DNA from 4 places in the Streptomyces sp. NPDC020362 genome. Region 4 is predicted to be linked to each of the others. Evidence: riboswitches for the same ligand, from Rfam matches in the RefSeq annotation. Region 4 holds a riboswitch; each other region holds the start of a gene.

Region 1 (5,174 bases), on a different contig from region 4:
GCACCAGGTACCAGGCCAGGTCCAGCGCGAGCAGCACGACCGTCGCGTCACGCAGCACACCGCGGTCGTCGTCGTTCCACAGATACAGGCGCGCGCTGTCGGCGGACAGCAGCTTCGCCCCGGCCAGTGCCGAGATGGCGAGTGCCCCGCCCGCGATCCACTGGTCCCCGGGCCCTTCGAGGACCTGCCGCAGGTCGAAGTGCGGCAGGGCGATCCCGTAGAGCACCAGGCCCAGCCAGAACAGCACCATCGCGGCGCGCGCGAGCCATGCCGTCGTCGTGGCCGCTGCCAGGGTCGCCGCCAGCACCGCGAGCCCCTGTGTGGCCACACAGCACAGGAACACCGCTCCCGGCATGCGCGACTTCCAGTGCCGTACGACGAGAACGAGCAGCACCGGCCAGAGCAGCGCCGCCAGGGCCAGCGACGCCCCCGCGAGCCGCTGCCAGCCGAACGCCGAGATCCGGGTGCCGAGCACCGTCGTGGCGGCGACGGCGGTGAGCGCGCCCGGGCTCCGGGCCTCGGCGGCCCACCGCTCCCGTTGCCCCAGCAGCCGAACGACGAAGTTCGCGGCGAACGCCACCCAGGCGAGACAGGCCAGCCACAGGAAGACCAGGGAAAGCGTCTCGGTGCCCGTCAGATACAGGCTCACCGACACGATGCCGGTCGCCATGACGGCGGCGCCCGCCGCCGGCGGACGCTCCGCCCACCACGCGCGCAGAGCTGAGATGCCGGCCATGCGCCCGATGCTAGGTATCCGGGCAGCCCGCGGGAGGAGGGCACGCGCGCGTGGGGCTCGAAAAGAGCACGGGACGGGGAAGAATGGGTCAGGAAAAGGATCCGGTCAGACGGGCCGCACCACGCTGTGGACGATCGGTTCGCCCCACTGGTAGACGGGTTCCTCGCGGATGCACCCGCCGGGCGTCGGAGCGTGGATCAACATGCCGTCGCCGGTGCAGAGGCCGACATGGCTGCTGTTGCCGTGGAAGAAGAGCAGGTCACCGGGCCGGGCGTCGGCGAGGGGCACCTGGGTGCCCGCACGGGCCTGGTCGTGGCCGGCGCGCGGGAGGGCGACACCGGCTGCCCTCCAGGCGGCCTGGGTCAGTCCGGAGCAGTCGTAGGAGCCGGGGCCGCTGGCACCGGACACGTACGGCTTGCCGACCTGGGCGCGGGCGAAGGCGACCGCCTTTTCGGCCCGGGTGGCGTACGAGTCGGTGGGGTCGGTGGATGCCGCGCAGGTGGGATCGGCGGACGCCGAGTCGGCGTGACTGGCAGACGCCGAGTCAGTGGGACCGGCGGACGCCGAGTCGACGGTCTCGGTGGTCGGCCAGCCGGTGGGGCCGGTGGGCGCAGAGTCGTTGGGACCGGTGGTCGGCGAGCTGGTGGTCTCGGTGGTCGGCCAGTCGGTGAGTCCGGTGGACGCCGAGCCGGTCTCCTGCCGTGCCGCTGCCCGCTGCCGCACGGGCTCGGCCGTGTGCCGCACGGGCTCGGCCATGTGCCGCACCGGCTCGGCCGTGTGCCGCACGGGCCCGGCCGCCTGTCGTGCCGGCACCCCCTGCCGCAGTGGCTCGGCCGCCTGCCCGGCGGTCTCCTCCCGGGGCCACTGTTCGGCTGCGGCAGGCCGTGCGCGCTCCTCGGCCGTGAGCCGTGACAGCAGTTCACGCGCGGTGACGAGCTTCTTCTGAACGGCCGCCTTGGCCGTCTTCACGTCGTACGGCGCCGCTGCCGCCGTCGCTGTCGGAGCCTGTGTCGGCGCCTCGGGGCCCGCGGTGGTCCGCCCCCGCCCGGCGGCGTCCTTCACACGCGAGGCCAGCCGCTTCATCACCCGGTCCGGGGCGAAGTGGTCCTGCGGATACTCCGCGAGGAGGGCGGTCGTGTCGGGGGCGACGGCGAACGACCCCAGCTCCTCACGAGCCTTGGAGAGCCGGCCCGGGCGCCGGGCGCTCTCCTCGGCCGGGGCGTCCACCCGCCCCCGCTGCCTGCCCGCCGGCTGCTCCTCGGCCGCCGAGTCGGCCCGGCGGTAGAACTCGTCGACCTTCTTCTCGATCTCGGCCAGGCTCGGCCGGCCGTCCGGAGCGGGGGCGGCCTCGGCCGTCTGGGGCAGGACGGCCACGGAGGTGATGGCGGCGGTGGCGAGGTCGGGCGTGCGAACGCCCGGTCCGAGGGTTGTGCCGGGGCGCGGCTTGCGGTGCGACGCCAAGGGAGGCGACTCCTTCCAATGTGCCGCCTACCGGGTTAGCTGTCGGGTTCGGGCGGGTGGTTCGGAAGGGTTGCCCTACGGCTTCGTCCCGGGCGGGAGTCGGCCGATTCACCCCAGGATCGGTGGGTCCCCGGCTCCAGTGGCCGCGTGAAGGCGCACCGGACTCGGCGGAGGCCGCAGCGCTCGGCGACGTTCGCCGGAAGGGGGTCGTGCGGCCTGACGGCAACCTAGCCAACTCGTGTGACTCTTGTGAAGGTTGGTGAGTCATATGTCCGATACATTTCCGTGACCTGAGGCCGTTTTCATACAGGCGTGACAAGGTGCTTTCGCAGCGTGAGGGCCGATCGGCACGGATCGGGACGGTGATCGACTCCCCGGGGCCGTGTCCGATAGCGGGCGCCCGCGGGAGCCGTGTTCCGGGGACTGCGACCGGTTGTCGGTGCGGCGCCCTAGACTCGGAGAGCGATGAGCAGCCTCTTTGACGACAGCTTCCTGGCGGACCTCCAGCCCTCCCGCGGGCGCGAGGAGGAACCCCCGCCGCCGCCCGAGGACGATCACGCTCCGGAGCCGCTTCCGGACGATCTGTTCGGCGGGAAGTTCGACGTACCACCGGACCGGGACGCCTACTACCGCGACGGCGCCCCGCGCCCCGCGATCGACGCGGCGGCGCTCCTGGAGGGGCTGAACGAGAACCAGCGCGCCGCGGTCGTCCACGCCGGCTCCCCGCTGCTCATCGTCGCCGGCGCCGGCTCCGGCAAGACCCGCGTGCTCACCCACCGCATCGCCCATCTGCTCGCCGAGCGGAGCGTGCACCCGGGCCAGATCCTCGCGATCACCTTCACCAACAAGGCCGCGGGCGAGATGAAGGAGCGCGTCGAGCAGCTCGTCGGCCCGCGTGCGCACGCGATGTGGGTCATGACCTTCCACAGCGCCTGCGTGCGGATCCTCAGGCGCGAATCGAAGAAGCTCGGCTTCACGTCGAGTTTCTCCATCTACGACGCCGCCGACAGCAAGCGCCTGATGGCCCTGGTCTGCCGTGACCTGGACCTGGACCCCAAGCGCTTCCCGCCCAAGTCCTTCAGCGCCAAGATCAGCAACCTCAAGAACGAGCTGATCGACGAGGAGGACTTCGCCGCCCAGGCGAACGACGGCTTCGAGAAGACCCTCGCCCAGGCCTACGCGCTCTACCAGTCGCGGCTGCGCGAGGCCAACGCGCTCGACTTCGACGACCTGATCATGACGACGGTCAACCTGCTGCGCGCCTTCCCGGACGTCGCCGAGCACTACCGCCGCCGCTTCCGGCACGTCCTGGTCGACGAGTACCAGGACACCAACCACGCCCAGTACGCGCTGGTGCGTGAGCTGGTCGGCACGGGTGCCCACGACGAGAACGTCCCCCCGAACGCGTACGACCTCCCGCCCGCCGAACTGTGCGTGGTGGGTGACGCGGACCAGTCGATCTACGCCTTCCGGGGCGCGACGATCCGCAACATCCTCCAGTTCGAGGAGGACTACCCGAACGCGACGACGATCCTGCTGGAGCAGAACTACCGCTCCACGCAGACCATCCTGTCCGCCGCAAACGCGGTCATCGAGCGCAACGAGTCCCGCCGCCCGAAGAACCTGTGGACCAACGCCGGCCAGGGCGCCCGGATCACCGGCTACGTCGCCGACACCGAGCACGACGAGGCCCAGTTCGTCGCCGACGAGATAGACCGCCTCACGGACGCGGGCGAGGCCAAGTCCGGTGACGTCGCCGTCTTCTACCGCACCAACGCACAGTCCCGTGTCTTCGAAGAGGTCTTCATCCGAGTAGGCCTGCCCTACAAGGTCGTCGGCGGCGTCCGCTTCTACGAGCGCAAGGAGGTCCGGGACGTCCTGGCCTACCTGCGCGTCCTCGCCAACCCCGAGGACTCGGTGCCGCTGCGCCGCATCCTCAACGTCCCCAAGCGCGGCATCGGCGAGCGCGCGGAGGCGATGATCGACGCCCTCTCCCAGCGCGAGAAGATCAGCTTCCCGCAGGCCCTGAAGCGCGTGGACGAGGCCTACGGCATGGCCGCACGCTCCACCAACGCGGTCAAGCGGTTCAACACGCTGATGGAGGACCTGCGCACCATCGTGGAGTCCGGGGCCGGGCCGGCCACCGTCCTGGAGGCGGTGCTCGAACGCACCGGATACCTGGCCGAGTTGCAGGCCTCCACCGACCCGCAGGACGAGACCCGCATCGAGAACCTCCAGGAACTCGCCGCCGTGGCCCTGGAGTTCGAGCAGGAGCGCGAGGAGGGGGAGCAGGGCACGCTGGCCGACTTCCTGGAGAAGGTCGCCCTGGTCGCCGACTCCGACCAGATCCCCGACGAGGAAGAGGACGGCTCCGGCGTCATCACGCTGATGACCCTGCACACCGCCAAGGGCCTGGAGTTCCCGGTCGTCTTCCTGACCGGCATGGAGGACGGCGTCTTCCCGCACATGCGCGCCCTCGGCCAGACCAAGGAGCTGGAGGAGGAGCGGCGCCTGGCGTACGTCGGCATCACCCGCGCGCGGGATCGGCTGTACCTCACGCGGTCGGCGATGCGCAGCGCCTGGGGCCAGCCGTCGTACAACCCGCCCTCCCGCTTCCTGGAGGAGATCCCGGCCGCCCATGTGGAGTGGAAGCGGACGGGAGCGCCCGCGCCGGTCTCCTCCGGGCCGGCCTCCGGGATCGCGGCCTCGCTGTCCTCGTCCCGCTCGCGCTCGTCGGCGGCGGGTGCGTCCGGGTTCGCCACTCGGCGGGCCTCCGAGAAGCCAGTGGTGTCCCTGGCGGTCGGTGACCGGGTCACCCACGACCAGTTCGGGCTCGGGACGGTCGTCGCGGTGTCGGGCGCGGACGACAAGGCCCAGGCGACGATCGACTTCGGGGACGGCAAGCCGAAGCGGCTGCTGCTGCGGTACGCGCCGGTCGAGAAGCTGTAGACGCAGTGAGCCCCCCCCGGCCGGGGGG
Region 2 (5,174 bases), on a different contig from region 4:
CGTGGCGATGACGGGCCCCCGCTCGTCCTGTGCGCCCCGCTCCGCCGCGCCCCCCGAGTCCCGCTCCGTGGCGGACGGTTCGTCCATCGGTCCCTCGATTCGTCGTGTCCCGGGAGCGCACCCGGGGCCTGCGAAAAGCCACCCGGGCTCCCCGCAGGCCCCGGGAGGGTCACTTCCCTTCGTTCGCCGCCTTCACCAGGGCGTCCTTGGTGACCGCGCCGGCGTACACCTTGCCGTCGTCGGTGATCAGGGCGTTGACCAGACGGGTGGAGAAGACCGTGCCCTTGCCGAACTTGCCGGAGACCTGGTCGCCCAGCGAGCCGAGGAAGCCGCCGAAGGCACCGCCCTCGGAACCGGACGGCAGGGCGCCGCCCTTGGCGCCGGTGTCGAAGGTGGCGATGGACGTCCAGCCCTTGCCGAGCACGGTGGCACGGTCCATGCCCTTGGCGAAGCCCTCGCCGGACTTCGGGGCGTGCTCCGGCGCCTTGGACTTCTGCTTCTCCTCGGTGACCTTCGCGCCCTTGGGCGGGGTGAAGTCGAAGGCGGAGGCGGCCGGCTTGGCGAAGGAGACCTGGGTGAAGCCCGCGTCCAGCACGGCGGCGCCGCCGCTCCTCGGCGTCAGCGTGAACTTCAGCGGCTGGCCCGTCTTCGCGTCCACGGCGATGCTGATCGCGCCGACCGTGGTGCCGGACTGCTTGGGCTTGATCAGCAGCTTGTAGGCGTCGCGTCCGGCGACCTGGACGGTGCCGTCGACCGTCACGGACGTGGTGTCGTCGACCGACTTCAGAGCCTCGTCGGCGAAGTCCTTGGGCGTGGCCGGCGGCTCGGCCCGGTGCTTCCTGCCGGAGTCGGCGGCGGTGCCGTGGTAGACCTCGTTGCTCTTGCTGTCGTAGCCCCACACGTTCTTGCCGTTGTGGATGATGCTGTACTCGGCGCCGCTCTCCAGCAGCGAGAGCTTCTGCCGGTCGGGGCCGTCGGCGGCCACGCGCAGGGTGTGCGTGCCGGAGACCAGCTCGGTGAGCTTGGCCTTGGGGTCCGCGGAGGAGCCGTCGCCGCCGCGCTGGGCCGCCCCCGAGGCCAGGCTGCTCTCCAGGCCGCCGAGGTTCGGCAGGCCGAGGTCGGTGGTGACCTTCACCGTGCCGGACAGCTGCTGCACGTCCGACTTGGCGATCTTCTCGATGAGCTGCTGTGCGGTGATCTTCGGCAGGTCGGGGTCACCGGAGGCGGCGAGCGCCGGGACCAGCCCGATCGTGGCCGCCGCCACCCCCACCACCGCGACCGGGACCGCGTACCGGGCGGCCTTGCGGCGTCCGGCGCGCAGGTCCTCGTCCTGCGCGATGCCCGCTGCGTCGTCGGATTCGTACGGTGCCATCTGTGCCTTACCTCCGTCGTCGGCGGCGGCTGTCCTCACGCTGGTCCACCTGAGCCGCCATTCTCACCCGAATCGGTGAGGAGTGGTGATTTCCGTGGTCTCCATCTGACCAAATCGGCCGCGCGGAAGCGTCAGACCTCGGAGCCAACTCCGTGTACGCCTGCGGTATGACACATGAGGGCGGCGTCTCCCCCGACCCGTAGGGGTCGTGCGGGAGACGCCGCCCTCGCGCTCGTTGCGGGCATGCCGCCCCGGGTCAGCCGGCCCGGTGCACCACCGCGTCGCACAGCTCGGTCAGCGCAGCCTTGGCGTCGCACTCCGGCAGCGGGGCCAGGGCGGCCCGCGCCTCCTCCGCGTACCGGACGGTGTCCCGGCGGGCCTGCTCCAGGGCGGGGTGCGCGCGCAGGGCGGTGAGCGCCTCGGCGAGCCGGGCGTCGTCGCTGAGGTCGGAGTCCAGCAGCTCGCACAGCGCGAGGTCCTCGGGCAGGCCGAGGCGGGCGGCCCGCTCGCGCAGCCGGAGCACGGGCAGCGTCGGGATGCCCTCGCGCAGGTCGGTTCCCGGGGTCTTGCCGGACTCGCGCGAGTCGGAGGCGATGTCCAGGACGTCGTCCGCGAGCTGGAAGGCGACCCCGAGCCGTTCGCCGTACTGGGTGAGCACGTCGACGACCGTCTCGTCGGCGCCGGACATCATCGCGCCGAACCGGCACGAGACCGCCACCAGCGATCCCGTCTTGCCGCCGAGCACGTCCAGGTAGTGCTCGACCGGATCGCGGCCGTCCGAGGGACCCGCGGTCTCCAGGATCTGCCCGGTGACCAGCCTCTCGAACGCGAGGGCCTGCACCCGTACCGCCTCGGGGCCGAGGTCGGCGAGGATCTGGGAGGCGCGGGCGAAGAGGAAGTCGCCGGTGAGGACCGCGACGGAATTGCCCCAGCGCGTGTTGGCGCTGTCCACGCCGCGCCGCACGGCCGCCTCGTCCATGACGTCGTCGTGGTACAGCGTGGCCAGGTGGGTCAGCTCCACGACGACGGCCGACGGTACGACGCCGGGCGCGTACGGGTCGCCGAACTGCGCGGCAAGCATCACGAGCAGCGGCCGGAACCGCTTCCCACCGGCTCGTACGAGGTGCTGCGCGGCCTCCGTGATGAACGGGACCTCACTCTTGGTGGCTTCGAGCAAGCCTTCCTCGACAGCCGCCAATCCGGCCTGGACATCGGCTTCCAGAGCCTGGTCCCGCACGCTCAGCCCGAACGGCCCGACGACGGTCACGAGGGGTCTCCTGTCTGCTGGTGTCTGCTGGCGGTTACGCGGTTTGTCGATAGGTCGCTGCCATCACTCAAGTCAGCGTATCCGGTCCTGTTTCGATCACCGATAGCGCCCACCGGTCCAGGCCGGGCGCTATCGGATCACGGCCGCTATGTTCTTGATCATCTGATAACGACGGACATCTATTGACTTAACAGCAACTGGTCCGATTTGTCGCGAACCGGGCCGTGGGCGAATTACTCCTTTTGCGTCATGCGCAGCAAATCCCTCTAATCCCGCATGTCTGATTTGGTACACTTTGCCATTTCGTGAGTTGGGTCACGCGGGCAGGTATATCCAGCCATCCGGCACAACCCCCTTCCGCCCTTGCCCCGCAAGGCCAGTTGAGGATTGGCAACAGCAAAGGATCAAGTTGCCCATACGGGACAGACCAAGGTCAACTGGCACGTTGGGTGAATCCGGTACTTGTTCCGGACATGTGCTCTCGCATAGCTTCCCGGCACGTCAGGCGGACGCCGAATCCTGCCGCGTCTGACACCACCCATCGACGAACTCATTCGTACGGCAGGAGCGGGGGACCCAGGTAAGCCGCCGGACCGGCCGGCACATGCGCAGATGCACATGTCGTCACCGGAACGGCTAGGGGTGAAGCCGTGCCTTCCAGGAGGCACGGCCGGGCACTCCCCGGGCCCGAACCCGACAGCTCACCTCGCAGGCGACGGAGAGGGACAACGCCATGCCTGCTGCCGCTCAGCGCCTCCGCAACCGCACCAACCGCCTCGTCCGCACGCTCGCCGTGGCCGGCACCGGTGCCGCCGTACTCGCCCTTCCCGTCATCGGCGCGACCAGCGCGTCCGCCGCCACCCCCGCGGCCACCACGCCCTCCACCACACTCGCCGGGTACCCGAACAACCTCGACGGCTGGATCCGCGAATCGCTCGCGATCATGGCCGAGAAGCACATCCCGGGCACCTACAACGGCATCTACCGCAACATCATCCGCGAGTCCTCGGGCAACCCGAACGCCATCAACCTGTGGGACTCCAACGCCGCCAAGGGCATACCGTCGAAGGGCCTGCTCCAGGTCATCGACCCGACGTTCAACGCGTACCACGTGGCCGGCACGTCCTTCGACATCTACGACCCGGTCGCGAACATCACGGCCGCCTGCAACTACGCGGCCGCGCGCTACGGGTCGATGGACAACGTCAACGGCGCCTACTGACGAACGCCCGCGGCGGGGCCCCTGCTGTTATCCCGGTCAGTCGGTCGGGAACAGTCTTTCGAGGACGACGGCGATGCCGTCGTCCTCGTTCGACAGGGTGACCTCGTCGGCGGCGGCCTTGAGCTCCGGGTGGGCGTTGGCCATGGCGACGCCGTGCGCCGCCCAGTCGAACATCGGGATGTCGTTGGGCATGTCGCCGAAGGCGAGGGCCCGCCCGGCGGGGATCTCGAGGTGGTCGGCGGCCAGCGCCAGCCCCGTCGCCTTGGTGACACCGCACGGCTGGAGTTCCACGGTCCCCGGCCCCGACATCGTGACCGTCGCCAGCGAACCCACCGCCGAGCGCGCGACCGCCGCCAACTCGTCGTCGGACAGTGTGTGATGGCGCAACAGCACCTTGCTGATGGGCTCGCACCACAGGTCGTCGCGGCGGCCGACCCGCACGGCCGGCAGGGTCGGGTGCGGCATCAGATACCCCGGCTCGATCAGCGTGAGCCCGTCCACGCCGTCCTGGTCGACGGCGGCGTAGACCTGCCCCACCTCGGCCTCGATCTTGCCGAGCGCGGTCTCGGCCAGTTCCCGGTCCAGGCGCACCGACCACAGCAGGCGGTCGGCTCCGGCGTCGTAGACCTGCGCGCCCTGCCCGCACACCGCGAGCCCCGTGCACCCGAGGTCCTCCAGCAGGGGCCTCACCCGCGGGGCCGGGCGGCCCGTCACCACCAGATGCCGGGCACCGGCCCGCACCGCCCTCGCGAGTGCGGCGAGCGACCGGTCGGAGACGGTGTCGTCACCGCGCAGCAGTGTCCCGTCCAGGTCCGTGGCGATCAGTGCGTATGCGGGGGGTGCGGCCATGATCAGAGAATACGGACAGTGCGCCCCACCGACTCACCCTGATGTTCCCGCACTTGTCTGCTTCTCACCCCCAAGTGGTGCCCGCGGGCTCCTTGATGGTGGTGTTGATGCGGTTGAACATGTTGGTGAGCGAGATGGTGAGGATCAGCGCCGAGAGCTGCTTCTCGTCGAAGTGGTCGGCGACTTCGTCCCACAGCGCGTCCGGCACCGGCTCCTCGCAGCGGTCGGCGAGCCGTGTGACCCGCTCGGACAGCTGCAGCGCCGCGCGCTCGGCCTCGGTGAAGAAGGGCGCCTCGCGCCAGGCGCCGACGGCCGCGATCCGCTCCTCGCTCGCACCGGCCTTGCGCAGGTTGACCGTGTGACCGTGCGCACAGGCGCTGCATCCGTTGATCTGGCTGGCCCGCAGCCCGACGATCTCAGCCAGCTCCTCGGGCAGTCCGCCCTCGCCGACCGCCTGGAAGATC
Region 3 (5,174 bases), on a different contig from region 4:
AGGAACTGCGGGAGGAGCTGGGCGACGTCCTGCTCCAGGTCGTCTTCCACTCCCGCATCGCCGAGGAGGACCCGGACGCGCCGTTCTCCGTCGACGACGTGGCCGGCGGCATCGTCGCCAAACTCATCCACCGCCACCCGCACGTCTTCGGCGACGAGAAGGCCGAGACCCCGGAGGACGTCAAGGAGCACTGGCTGCGCACCAAGGCCGAGGAGAAGCAGCGCACTTCGGTGACCGAGGGCGTTCCCCTCGGCCAGCCCGGCCTCGCCCTCGCCGCCAAGCTCGCCTCCCGTGCCCGAACCGCGGAGCTGGACGTGCCCCTGCCCCAGGGCGAAGGCATCGGCTACGAGCTGCTGGCGCTCGCGGTACGGGCCGAGGCACAGGGAGTGGATCCGGAGGCGGCCCTGCGGGCAGTGGCGCGGGCGTACCGGGATGCGATCCGGGCGACGGAAGGAGCGCCCGAAGCGGGCGGGAGGAGCGAAGCGGACTCCGGCGAAAAGCCGGATACGGTCAAGGAGTGATGGACCAGCCCCACCCCCCGACGGCCCCCGACCTCTTCACCTGGGAGTTCGCCGCCGACCCCTACCCCGCCTACGCCTGGCTGCGCGAGCACGCACCCGTGCACCGGACACGGCTGCCCAGCGGGGTGGAGGCCTGGCTGGTCACGCGGTACGCCGATGCCAAGCAGGCTCTTGCCGACCAGCGGCTGAGCAAGAATCCCGCGCACCACGACGAGCCCGAGCACGCCAAGGGGAAGACCGGCATCCCCGGTGAGCGCAAGGCCGAGCTGATGACGCACCTGCTCAACATCGACCCGCCGGACCACACCCGCCTGCGCCGCCTGGTCAGCAAGGCGTTCACGCCCCGCCGTGTCGCCGAGTTCGCGCCCCGGGTGCAGGAGCTGACCGACCGCCTCATCGACGGGTTCGCCGCGACGGGCTCCGCCGACCTCATCCACGAGTTCGCCTTCCCCCTGCCCATCTACGCCATCTGCGACATGCTCGGCGTCCCGCGCGAGGACCAGGACGACTTCCGGGACTGGGCGGGCATGATGATCCGGCACGGGGGAGGGCCGAGGGGCGGGGTCGCGCGGTCCGTGAAGAAGATGCGCGGCTATCTCGCCGACCTCATCCACCGCAAGCGCGAGGCGCTGCCCGCCGAGCCCGCGCCCGGCGAGGACCTGATCTCCGGGCTCATCCGGGCCTCCGACCACGGCGAGCACCTCACCGAGAACGAGGCCGCCGCCATGGCCTTCATCCTTCTCTTCGCCGGCTTCGAGACGACCGTCAACCTCATCGGCAACGGCACCTACGCCCTGCTCACCCACCCCGAGCAGCGGCGTCGGCTGCAGACGTCCCTGGCCGCCGGGGAGAGGGACCTCCTGGAGACCGGTGTCGAGGAACTCCTGCGGTACGACGGACCCGTGGAGCTGGCCACCTGGCGGTTCGGCACCCGGCCGCTCACCGTCGGCGGCCAGGACATCGCCGCCGGGGACCCGGTGCTCGTCGTCCTCGCCGCCGCAGACCGCGACCCCGAGCGGTTCGCCGATCCGGATGTGCTGGACCTGTCCCGCCGGGACAACCAGCACCTCGGGTACGGCCACGGCATCCACTACTGCCTCGGCGCTCCCCTCGCCCGGCTGGAAGGCCAGGCCGCCCTCGCCACCCTCCTCACCCGTCTGCCCGACCTGCGGCTCGCGGCCGATCCGGCCGAGCTGCGCTGGCGCGGCGGACTCATCATGCGCGGCCTGCGCACGCTGCCCGTGGAGTTCACGCCCGTGCCGTGAGCACACCCGCCCGGGCGCGTACGGCAGACCTCAATTCTGTGATCTTCACGTGATCTGCGCGGCATTAACTTGTGACAAGTGATCGTCTGCCGATACGTTCACCCATCAGCGTGACACCCCGCTTCACCCGTCACGCCGGCCCCGTTGTCGCACGAAAGGCTTCCGCATGCTCACCGGGAACGGTCGTCACCGTCGCCCCCGTCAGGCTCCGGCTCTCCTCGTCGCGGCCGGAGTGACCGGCTCCGCCATCGCCATCCCGCTCCTCGGTGCCGCGAGCGCCAACGCGGCCGACGGCACCACATGGGACAAGGTGGCCCAGTGCGAGAGCGGGGGTTCCTGGAGCGCGGACACCGGCAACGGGTACTACGGCGGCCTGCAGATATCCCAGGACGACTGGAACAAATACGGCGGCTCGGAGTACGCCTACAGCGCCGACCAGGCCAGCCGTTCGCAGCAGATCGCCGTCGCCGAGAAGATCCTCGCCGACCAGGGCACCACCCCCTGGGCCACCTGCGCCCTGCTCTCCGGCCTGACCTCGAACTCCGGCTCCGTGGACGTCGACACGGGCCTCGGTGACTCCGACGCGCAGGGCTCGGACGCGCAGGGCTCCGATGCGCAGGGCTCGGACTCGCAGGGTTCCGGTCACTCCTCCGGGCACAAGGACTCGTCCGACTCCACCGATACATCCGACTCATCCGGCCTGTCGGACTCGTCGTCTTCGTCCGACTCCTCCTCGGATGTGGCCGCCAAGCCGTCACCGAGCGCGAGTAAGCACACCGGTTCTCATCGCTCCGACAAGGCCGATGAAACCCCCAAGTCCGACAAATCCTCCTCGCCGGGCTCCGGGGGCCGGCAGGAAAACGAGTCGCCCACCGCGGACCCCACCACGGAAGACTCGGACAATTCCGCCCAGAGTGACGGCTCTTGGAGCCTCGTCGACACCGGCTCGCTCAGCAGCGGCGGGCGTCACCGCGGCGGGAGTGCGGACGAAAGCGCGGCAAACGGCCAGAACGCCGCCTCGCCCGGCCGCCATGCCTCCCGCGACGCGAGCACCTACACCGTCCGCGACGGCGACACCCTCGTCTCCATCGCCGACTCCCTTGACGTCGACGGCGGATGGCGCGCCCTGTACGCCGGGAACAAGAAGGTCGTCGGCGCCGACCCGAACGACATCACCCCCGGTCAGACCCTGAATATCGGTGCGGAAAAGGGTGGAAAGTAGCGGGAGTTGACGCCCCGCTTCACGCCGAATGTCCGTTTTGGCGAAAGTGTGGGATGAGTCTCAGAAGCCCTGATCGTCTTTGAAATTCCGCCGGGCGCATGTCTACGGTCAAGGCCGCTCGTCACCACGAGCCCCGGCACTCGCAACGCCGAGTCCTGCCAGCGGTTGCCCGGGAACAGTCGTCGCGTCATGCGCCGTAGGCAGGAGCGGGGGACCCAAGGTAAGTGCCGGGGCCAGCAGTTGAGGCTGGATCCGGCTAGGGGTGAAGCCGCGCCTCCCCAGGAGGTGCGGCCGGGCAACTCAACCGGCCCGAACCCGACAGCTCACCTCGCAGGCGTCGGTGAGGGGATCGATCCATGCTGTTTTCCGGCAAGGGCAAGCACCGTCGTCCGTCCAAGGCCACCCGGGCCATCGCGCTCGCCGGTGTCACCGGTGCCGTCGTCGCCGCCCCGCTGATGGCGGCCGGCAACGCCTCCGCCGCCACCGGCTCCGAGTGGGACGCGGTCGCCCAGTGCGAGTCCGGCGGCAACTGGGCCATCAACACCGGTAACGGCTACTACGGCGGCCTGCAGTTCTCCGCCTCCACCTGGGCCGCGTACGGCGGCACCGCCTACGCCGCGCAGGCCAACCAGGCCACCAAGGCGCAGCAGATCACCGTCGCCGAGAAGGTCCTCGCCGCCCAGGGCAAGGGCGCCTGGCCGGTGTGCGGCACGGGCCTGTCCGGCACCCCCTACAGCGGCTCCGCCCCCACCGCCGCGCCCAAGAGCGCCCCGGCGAAGACCACCGCGCCGACCACCCGCTCCACCGACACGCAGGCCGCCTCCCGCTCGGCCGAGCGTCCGGCCCCGAGCAAGACCGTCACCACCCCGACCGGCAAGAAGGTCAAGAAGGGCGACGGCGAGTACAAGGTCGTCAAGGGTGACACCCTCAGCACCATCGCCGAGAAGCACGGCGTCAAGGGCGGCTGGAAGAAGCTGTTCGAGCTGAACAAGGACATCGTCGAGGACGCCAACCTCATCTACCCGGGCCAGCAGCTGCACCTGAAGTGACACCTGGCTCCCACCGGAACCACAGCGCTCTCACAAGGCCCGCCCCCACTCTGAAGGCCTCGTGAGGGTCATCCCCCCGTCCCCACGGGCTCCCCGCCCCGGCGCGTGTTCCCCCGTACGCGCCGGGGCGGGGTTGTTTGTTTCCCCGCCCTGCTTTCCCGCCCTGTTTCCCCACTCTTCAGCCGGGCCTCATCCGGAAGCCCCTTTGTTCCGGACGTGAACAATGGGTACGGTCTCCCTGTCCACGGGACGGTCGGTCGGTGGCCGACGGGCCCGGGACGGTTAGGCTCTAGTCGCAAGGCGCACCCGCCCCGCACAACCAGCGTCACATCCATGAAGGAGATGCTCGTGCCGTCCATCGACGTCGTCGTAGCCCGGGAAATCCTGGACTCCCGAGGCAACCCCACGGTCGAGGTCGAGGTCGGCCTCGACGACGGCAGCACGGGTCGTGCCGCCGTTCCGTCCGGCGCCTCCACCGGCGCCTTCGAGGCCATCGAGCTGCGCGACGGTGACCCGAACCGCTACCAGGGCAAGGGCGTCGAGAAGGCCGTCCTCGCCGTCATCGAGCAGATCGGCCCGGAGCTGGTCGGCTACGACGCCACCGAGCAGCGCCTGATCGACCAGGCCATGTTCGACCTGGACGCCACCGACAACAAGGGTTCCCTCGGCGCCAACGCCATCCTCGGCGTCTCCCTCGCCGTCGCCCACGCCGCCTCCGAGGCCAGCGACCTCCCGCTCTTCCGCTACCTGGGCGGCCCGAACGCGCACCTGCTGCCGGTGCCGATGATGAACATCCTGAACGGCGGCTCGCACGCCGACTCCAACGTGGACATCCAGGAGTTCATGATCGCCCCGATCGGCGCGGAGTCCTTCTCCGAGGCCCTGCGCTGGGGCACCGAGGTCTACCACACCCTCAAGTCCGTCCTGAAGTCCAAGGGCCTGTCCACCGGCCTCGGCGACGAGGGCGGCTTCGCCCCGAACCTCGGCTCCAACCGTGAGGCCCTCGACCTCATCCTGGAGGCCGTCAAGCAGGCCGGGTACGTCCCCGGCGAGCAGATCGCCCTGGCGCTCGACGTCGCCGCCTCCGAGTTCTACAAGGAGGGCAAGTACGTCTTCG
Region 4 (5,174 bases):
GGCCGCGAGCCCCACCCGGTCCACAAAGTCGTGGTGCGTGAAGCGGTGGACGTCCTTGGCGGACAGGCGCGGGTAGGGCGCGAAGAAGCGGTAGTACTTCGACTCGTCCGAGACCTGCTCGTAGAAGCTGACCAGGCGGTCGGCGTCATCAACGGTGATGGGCCGGATGCGCGCGGTACCCCCGTCGCGCAGCACCACGTCCGCCTCCCAGTGGGCGGGGTACTCATGCCGGTCGCGCCGGTCCGCCGGGCTCTGCATGGGCCCCAGAGTACGGCTCGCGTACGACAACGGCGCGAGGCAGTCTGTGGAGGACGGAAGCCGGACCGAGGCCGCGGTCCGGCGACACACAGGGGCGGGGCGAAGGCCCGCTCCGGGCATGCTTCGCGATATGGGAAACTGGTCTAGACAACCCTGAACAGTGAAGGGCAGCAACACATGGCTGAGCGCCGCGTCAACGTCGGCTGGGCCGAGGGTCTCCACGCCCGCCCCGCCTCCATCTTCGTCCGGGCCGCGACGGCCTCCGGTATTCCCGTGACGATCGCCAAGGCCGACGGCAACCCCGTCAACGCGGCCTCCATGCTCGCCGTTCTGGGTCTGGGCGCCCAGGGCGGCGAGGAGATCGTCCTCGCCTCCGACGCCGAGGGCGCGGACGCCGCCCTGGACCGTCTGGCCAAGCTGGTCACCGAGGGCCTGGAAGAGCTGCCCGAGACCGTCTGATCCATGCCGGAGCCGCGTCACCATTTCCGGGTGGCGCGGCTTCTGCGTTTTCGGCAGCCCCCGCTCCGGGAGCGGTCGGCCGGATGAATTCACGGCAGGCGCACGGACGGCACGCGAGCGAGAATTCCCGGTGCACCGGGAAAAGGGCAGCGGAAATACACGCCCAACGAATATCTCCTCTTTGTATACGGCGCCCGTGTTAATGCCGCAGGCTCGGCATGTTTACGGCATGTTGCGAATTCCTCACACGCTCCGTGCGGTCGCCCTGCGAGGGGAATCGCAGCCGGTGCACGGCTGTCGCGCGCTCGGCGTGGAGCGCCGTGACCGCCCGCGCGCGCTCGCCGTCGCCGCGCGCCACCGCGTCCACGATGGCGCCGTGCTCCGCCCAGGACTCCGCCGGGCTCGACGGCGGCTCCACCGTGTACATCCAGGCGATCTTGTGCCGCAACTGGGTCAGCACCGAGGTCAGCGAGGAGCTGCCCGAGGCCTGCGCGAGCGTCTCGTGGAACCAGCCGCCCAACGAGCGCAGATCCTCGCTGCTGCCGTGCCTGGCCCGCTCCTGACCCAGCCGGACCAGACCGCGCAGCACCTTCAGATGGGCCTCGGTACGCCGCTGGGCGGCCCGGGAGGCACCGAGGGGCTCCAGGAGCATGCGCATCTCCAGCAGGTCCGCGGCCTCCTGCTCGGTCGGCTCGGCCACACAGGCACCCGCGTGCCGCCGGGTCACCACGAAGCCCTCCGCCTCCAGGGTGCGCAGCGCCTCGCGGACGGGGACGCGAGAGACGCCGTAGCGGCGGGCCAGGACTTCCTCGGTGAGGCGGCTGCCGCGCTCGTAGACACCGGCGACGATGTCGTCCCGGATCGCCGTGCACACCGAGTGCGCCGGAACACGCATGACCGACCTCCGCCTTAATCCCCGTGAAACGTCGACGATGGACGTGTGTTCCGTGACTCTATTGCAATGAGTCGGAATTTCCGACGGCGGGCCGGAATCCATGGATATTTTTTGGACAGCGGGTGCGGCGGGCGCAGTGAAAAACGGCGAAAGCCCCGGCTCGTGAGCCGGGGCTTGGGCTGCCGTACGCGCGGCCGTCGGACACCCGCACCGTGCTAGCCGAGGTGCCGGGCACCCGCATCGCGCTCGCGGAGGAGTCAGGCACTCGCACCGCGCTCGCGGAGGAGGCACCGGCACCGCGCTCGCGGAGGCGTCAGACGTTCACGCCGTGCTTGAGGAGGTAGGCGACGGGGTCGATGTCCGAGCCGTACTCGGGCGTCGTACGGGCCTCGAAGTGCAGATGCGGTCCGGTGACGTTGCCGGTCGCGCCGGACAGGCCGATCTGCTGGCCCGGGGTGACCTTCTGGCCCACGGTGACGCCGATGGACGACAGGTGGCCGTACTGGGTGTACATGCCGTCGGCCATCCGGATCACGATCTGGTTGCCGTAGGCCCCGCCCCAGCCGGTGGAGACGACGGTCCCGGAGCCGACCGCGTGGACGACCGTGCCGCTGGCCGCGTGGAAGTCGATGCCGGTGTGGGAGCCGGAGGACCACAGGGAGCCGCCGGTCTTGTAGCCCGTGGAGACGTACGAGTTCGCGATCGGGGCGACGAAGGCGTTCAGACGCTTGCGCTCCGCCTCACGGGCGGCACGCGCCCGGGCCTCGCGGTCCTCCCTGGCCTTCTCGGCGGCAGCCTTGGCCGCGGCCTCCTCGGCCGCCTTCTGCTCGGCGGCCTCCTTCTGGGCGGTGGCCTGCTCGTCGATCTGCTCCGCGAGCGAGTCGCTCACGGTGATGACCGGGGTGAGGCCGGTCTGCTCGGCGGAGCTGTCCGAGGCGAGCGCCGGCGTGGCCGCGAGGGTGCCGATGACACCGGTACCGGTGAGAGCCGCGATGCCGGCCGCCTGGACGGAGGTGCGCCTGGCCCGGCCGGGCCTGCGGTGCTTCCCGGTGGCACCTATGAACGCCATGAAATGGCTGGTCCTTTCCTTCCCTCTCGCCTACCGGGTTAGCTGACGGGTTCGGAGCAGGAAGGTCTCCTACGGACCCCCTCGCTCGCGCGCGGGCGTCCGATTCACCCCAGGGACTGCGGTGGGTCCCCGGCTCCCCTGGCTCGCGCCGTACGGGGACTCGGCGATGACTGTCCGGTGCCGCGGGCGCGGCGCACTGCCTGACGGACAGCCCGGACGACGCTAAGCGGCCCGGCTTTCGATCCCCAAACGGATCCGCGCTTTTGTAGTACATCCCACAGGGCAGACGGGCAGCTCTGCCCCAATTCGGACATCTGGAGAAGGGCGGCGCACGGCAGGGGGCCCTGATGACCCGTCGGTCGTCAGGGCCCCCGCGCGTGGCGGCGTCCGGGCTCTACTCGGCCGCCACGACGGTGACTTCGCCGATGCCGAGCGCCTCGACCGGCGCCTTGATCTCGGCCGCGTCGCCGACCAGAACCGTCACCAGGCGGTCCACCGGGAAGGCGTTGATGACCGCCGCGGTGGCCTCCACCGTGCCGGTGGAGGCGAGCTGCTGATACAGCGTCGCCTGGAAGTCGTCGGGCAGGTGCTGCTCGACCTGGTCCGCCAGGGTGCTCGCGACGGCCGCGGCGGTCTCGTACTTCAGCGGCGCCACGCCGACGAGGTTCTGCACGGCGACATCGCGCTCGGCGTCGGTCAGACCGTCCGCCGCTAGCGTGCGCAGCACCGTCCACAGGTCCTGGACCGCGGGACCGGTGTTCGGGGTGTCCACGGAGCCGCTGATGGCGAGCATCGAGGCGCCCGTGCCGTCGGGCGCGGAGCGCAGGACCTGCCCGAAGGCGCGCACGCCGTACGTGTACCCCTTCTCCTCGCGCAGGACCTTGTCCAGGCGGGAGGTGAGGGTGCCGCCGAGGCAGTACGTGCCGAGCACCTGGGCGGGCCACACCCGGTCGTGCCGGTCGGGGCCGATCCGGCCGATGAGCAGCTGCGTCTGGACGGCGCCGGGCCGGTCCACGATGACGACACGGCCGGTGTCGTCGGCGCTCACCGCAGGCACCGGCCGCGGCTCGCCGGGGGTGCCGGTCCAGGCGCCCAGGGTGTCGCCGAGCAGCGCGTCCAGATCGGTGCCGGTGAGGTCGCCGACCACCACCACGGTGGCCGTGACGGGCCGCACATGACGGTCGTAGAAGGCGCGCACGGCCGCCGCGTCGATCTTCTCGACCGTGTCCTCGGTGCCCTGGCGCGGTCGGGACATGCGCGAGGTCGCCGGGAACAGCTCCTTGGAGAGTTCCTTGGCGGCCCGGCGGGAGGGGTTGGCCAGCTCGTGCGGGATCTCGTCCAGGCGGTTGCGGACCAGCCGCTCGACCTCGCTCTCGGCGAACGCGGGCGCGCGCAGGGCGTCGGCCAGCAGGCCGAGGCCCTTGGCCAGCCGGGAGGCCGGGACCTCCAGGCTGATACGGACGCCGGGGTGGTCGGCGTGCGCGTCGAGCGTGGCGCCGGCCCGCTCCAGCTCGGCGGCGAACTCCTCCGCGGAGTGCCGGTCGGTGCCCTCGGAGAAGGCCCGCGCCATGATCGTGGCGACGCCGTCCAGGCCGGCCGGCTCGGCGTCCAGGGGCGCGTCCAGCAGCACCTCCACGGCGACGACCTGCTGGCCGGGGCGGTGGCAGCGCAGCACGGTCAGGCCGTTGTCCAGACTGCCACGCTCGGGGGCCGGGAACGCCCAGGGCTTGGCCTCGCCGGGCTCCGGCTGGGGGTGGAAGTCCATGGTGGCGAGCTCGCTCACTTGGCCGTCTCCTCGTCGTCGTTGCCGGCCTCTACGGTCGCTTCCTGCTCCGGGTCCTCGGGCACGTCGGCATCCTGCGCGGTCTCCGGGGACTTCGGCTCGTAGACGAGAACCGCGCGGTTGTCGGGGCGCAGGCGGGCCTTGGCGACCTCCTGGACCTCTTCGGGGGTCACCGCCAGGACCCGCTCGACGGCGGTGAGGGCGAGCTGCGGATCGCCGAACAGGACGGCGTACCGGCACAGTTCGTCGGCGCGGCCCGCGACCGTGCCGAGCCGGTCCAGCCACTCGCGCTCCAACTGGGCCTGGGCGCGCTCCATTTCCTCGGGCGTGGGGCCCTCCGCTGCGAACCGGGCCAGCTCCTCGTCGATCGCGCTCTCGATCACCGGAACCTCGACGTCACCGGAGGTCTTCACGTCCAGCCAGCCGAGGGAGGGCGCGCCGGCCAGGCGCAGCAGGCCGAATCCGGCCGTGACCGCCGTGCGGTCGCGGCGCACGAGCCGGTTGTACAGGCGGGAGGACTCGCCGCCGCCGAGAACGGTGAGGGCCAGGTCGGCCGCGTCCGCCTCGCGGGTGCCGTCGTGCGGCAGCCGGTAGGCGGCCATCAGGGCGCGGGCGGGCACCTCCTCGACGAGGACCTCGCGCAGCTGCTCACCGATGGTCTCGGGCAGGGAGCCGTCGCGGGGGTCGGGCTTGCCGTCGTGGCCGGGGAT

What was found. Region 4 has a riboswitch for cyclic di-AMP ahead of AB0H32_RS24135 (M23 family metallopeptidase). Riboswitches for the same ligand answer to the same signal wherever they lie in the genome.
Positions count from the first base shown of each region.
Region 1: linked by a shared signal. The riboswitch ahead of AB0H32_RS34375 (NlpC/P60 family protein) and the one ahead of AB0H32_RS24135 (M23 family metallopeptidase) in region 4 are both predicted to bind cyclic di-AMP.
Region 2: linked by a shared signal. The riboswitch ahead of AB0H32_RS05940 (transglycosylase SLT domain-containing protein) and the one ahead of AB0H32_RS24135 (M23 family metallopeptidase) in region 4 are both predicted to bind cyclic di-AMP.
Region 3: linked by a shared signal. The riboswitch ahead of AB0H32_RS08220 (transglycosylase family protein) and the one ahead of AB0H32_RS24135 (M23 family metallopeptidase) in region 4 are both predicted to bind cyclic di-AMP.

Region 1 is NZ_JBFAET010000143.1:112-5,285, reverse strand. Features, by position in the region: gene AB0H32_RS34380 (tellurite resistance/C4-dicarboxylate transporter family protein) at 1-736, opposite strand, end outside; gene AB0H32_RS34375 (NlpC/P60 family protein) at 842-2,197, opposite strand; cyclic di-AMP (ydaO/yuaA leader) riboswitch at 2,205-2,377, opposite strand; gene pcrA (DNA helicase PcrA) at 2,663-5,146, shown strand.
Region 2 is NZ_JBFAET010000008.1:60,289-65,462, reverse strand. Features, by position in the region: gene AB0H32_RS05955 (ABC transporter ATP-binding protein) at 1-87, opposite strand, end outside; gene AB0H32_RS05950 (DUF2092 domain-containing protein) at 170-1,372, opposite strand; gene AB0H32_RS05945 (polyprenyl synthetase family protein) at 1,629-2,639, opposite strand; cyclic di-AMP (ydaO/yuaA leader) riboswitch at 3,172-3,369, shown strand; gene AB0H32_RS05940 (transglycosylase SLT domain-containing protein) at 3,373-3,861, shown strand; gene AB0H32_RS05935 (HAD family hydrolase) at 3,898-4,710, opposite strand; gene AB0H32_RS05930 (carboxymuconolactone decarboxylase family protein) at 4,775-5,174, opposite strand, start outside.
Region 3 is NZ_JBFAET010000012.1:83,677-88,850, forward strand. Features, by position in the region: gene AB0H32_RS08205 (nucleoside triphosphate pyrophosphohydrolase) at 1-521, shown strand, start outside; gene AB0H32_RS08210 (cytochrome P450) at 521-1,786, shown strand; gene AB0H32_RS08215 (transglycosylase family protein) at 1,953-3,008, shown strand; cyclic di-AMP (ydaO/yuaA leader) riboswitch at 3,191-3,360, shown strand; gene AB0H32_RS08220 (transglycosylase family protein) at 3,365-4,057, shown strand; gene eno (phosphopyruvate hydratase) at 4,400-5,174, shown strand, end outside.
Region 4 is NZ_JBFAET010000070.1:14,699-19,872, forward strand. Features, by position in the region: gene AB0H32_RS24120 (GNAT family N-acetyltransferase) at 1-258, opposite strand, end outside; gene AB0H32_RS24125 (HPr family phosphocarrier protein) at 436-717, shown strand; gene AB0H32_RS24130 (GntR family transcriptional regulator) at 917-1,612, opposite strand; gene AB0H32_RS24135 (M23 family metallopeptidase) at 1,926-2,681, opposite strand; cyclic di-AMP (ydaO/yuaA leader) riboswitch at 2,694-2,857, opposite strand; gene AB0H32_RS24140 (pitrilysin family protein) at 3,076-4,464, opposite strand; gene AB0H32_RS24145 (pitrilysin family protein) at 4,461-5,174, opposite strand, start outside.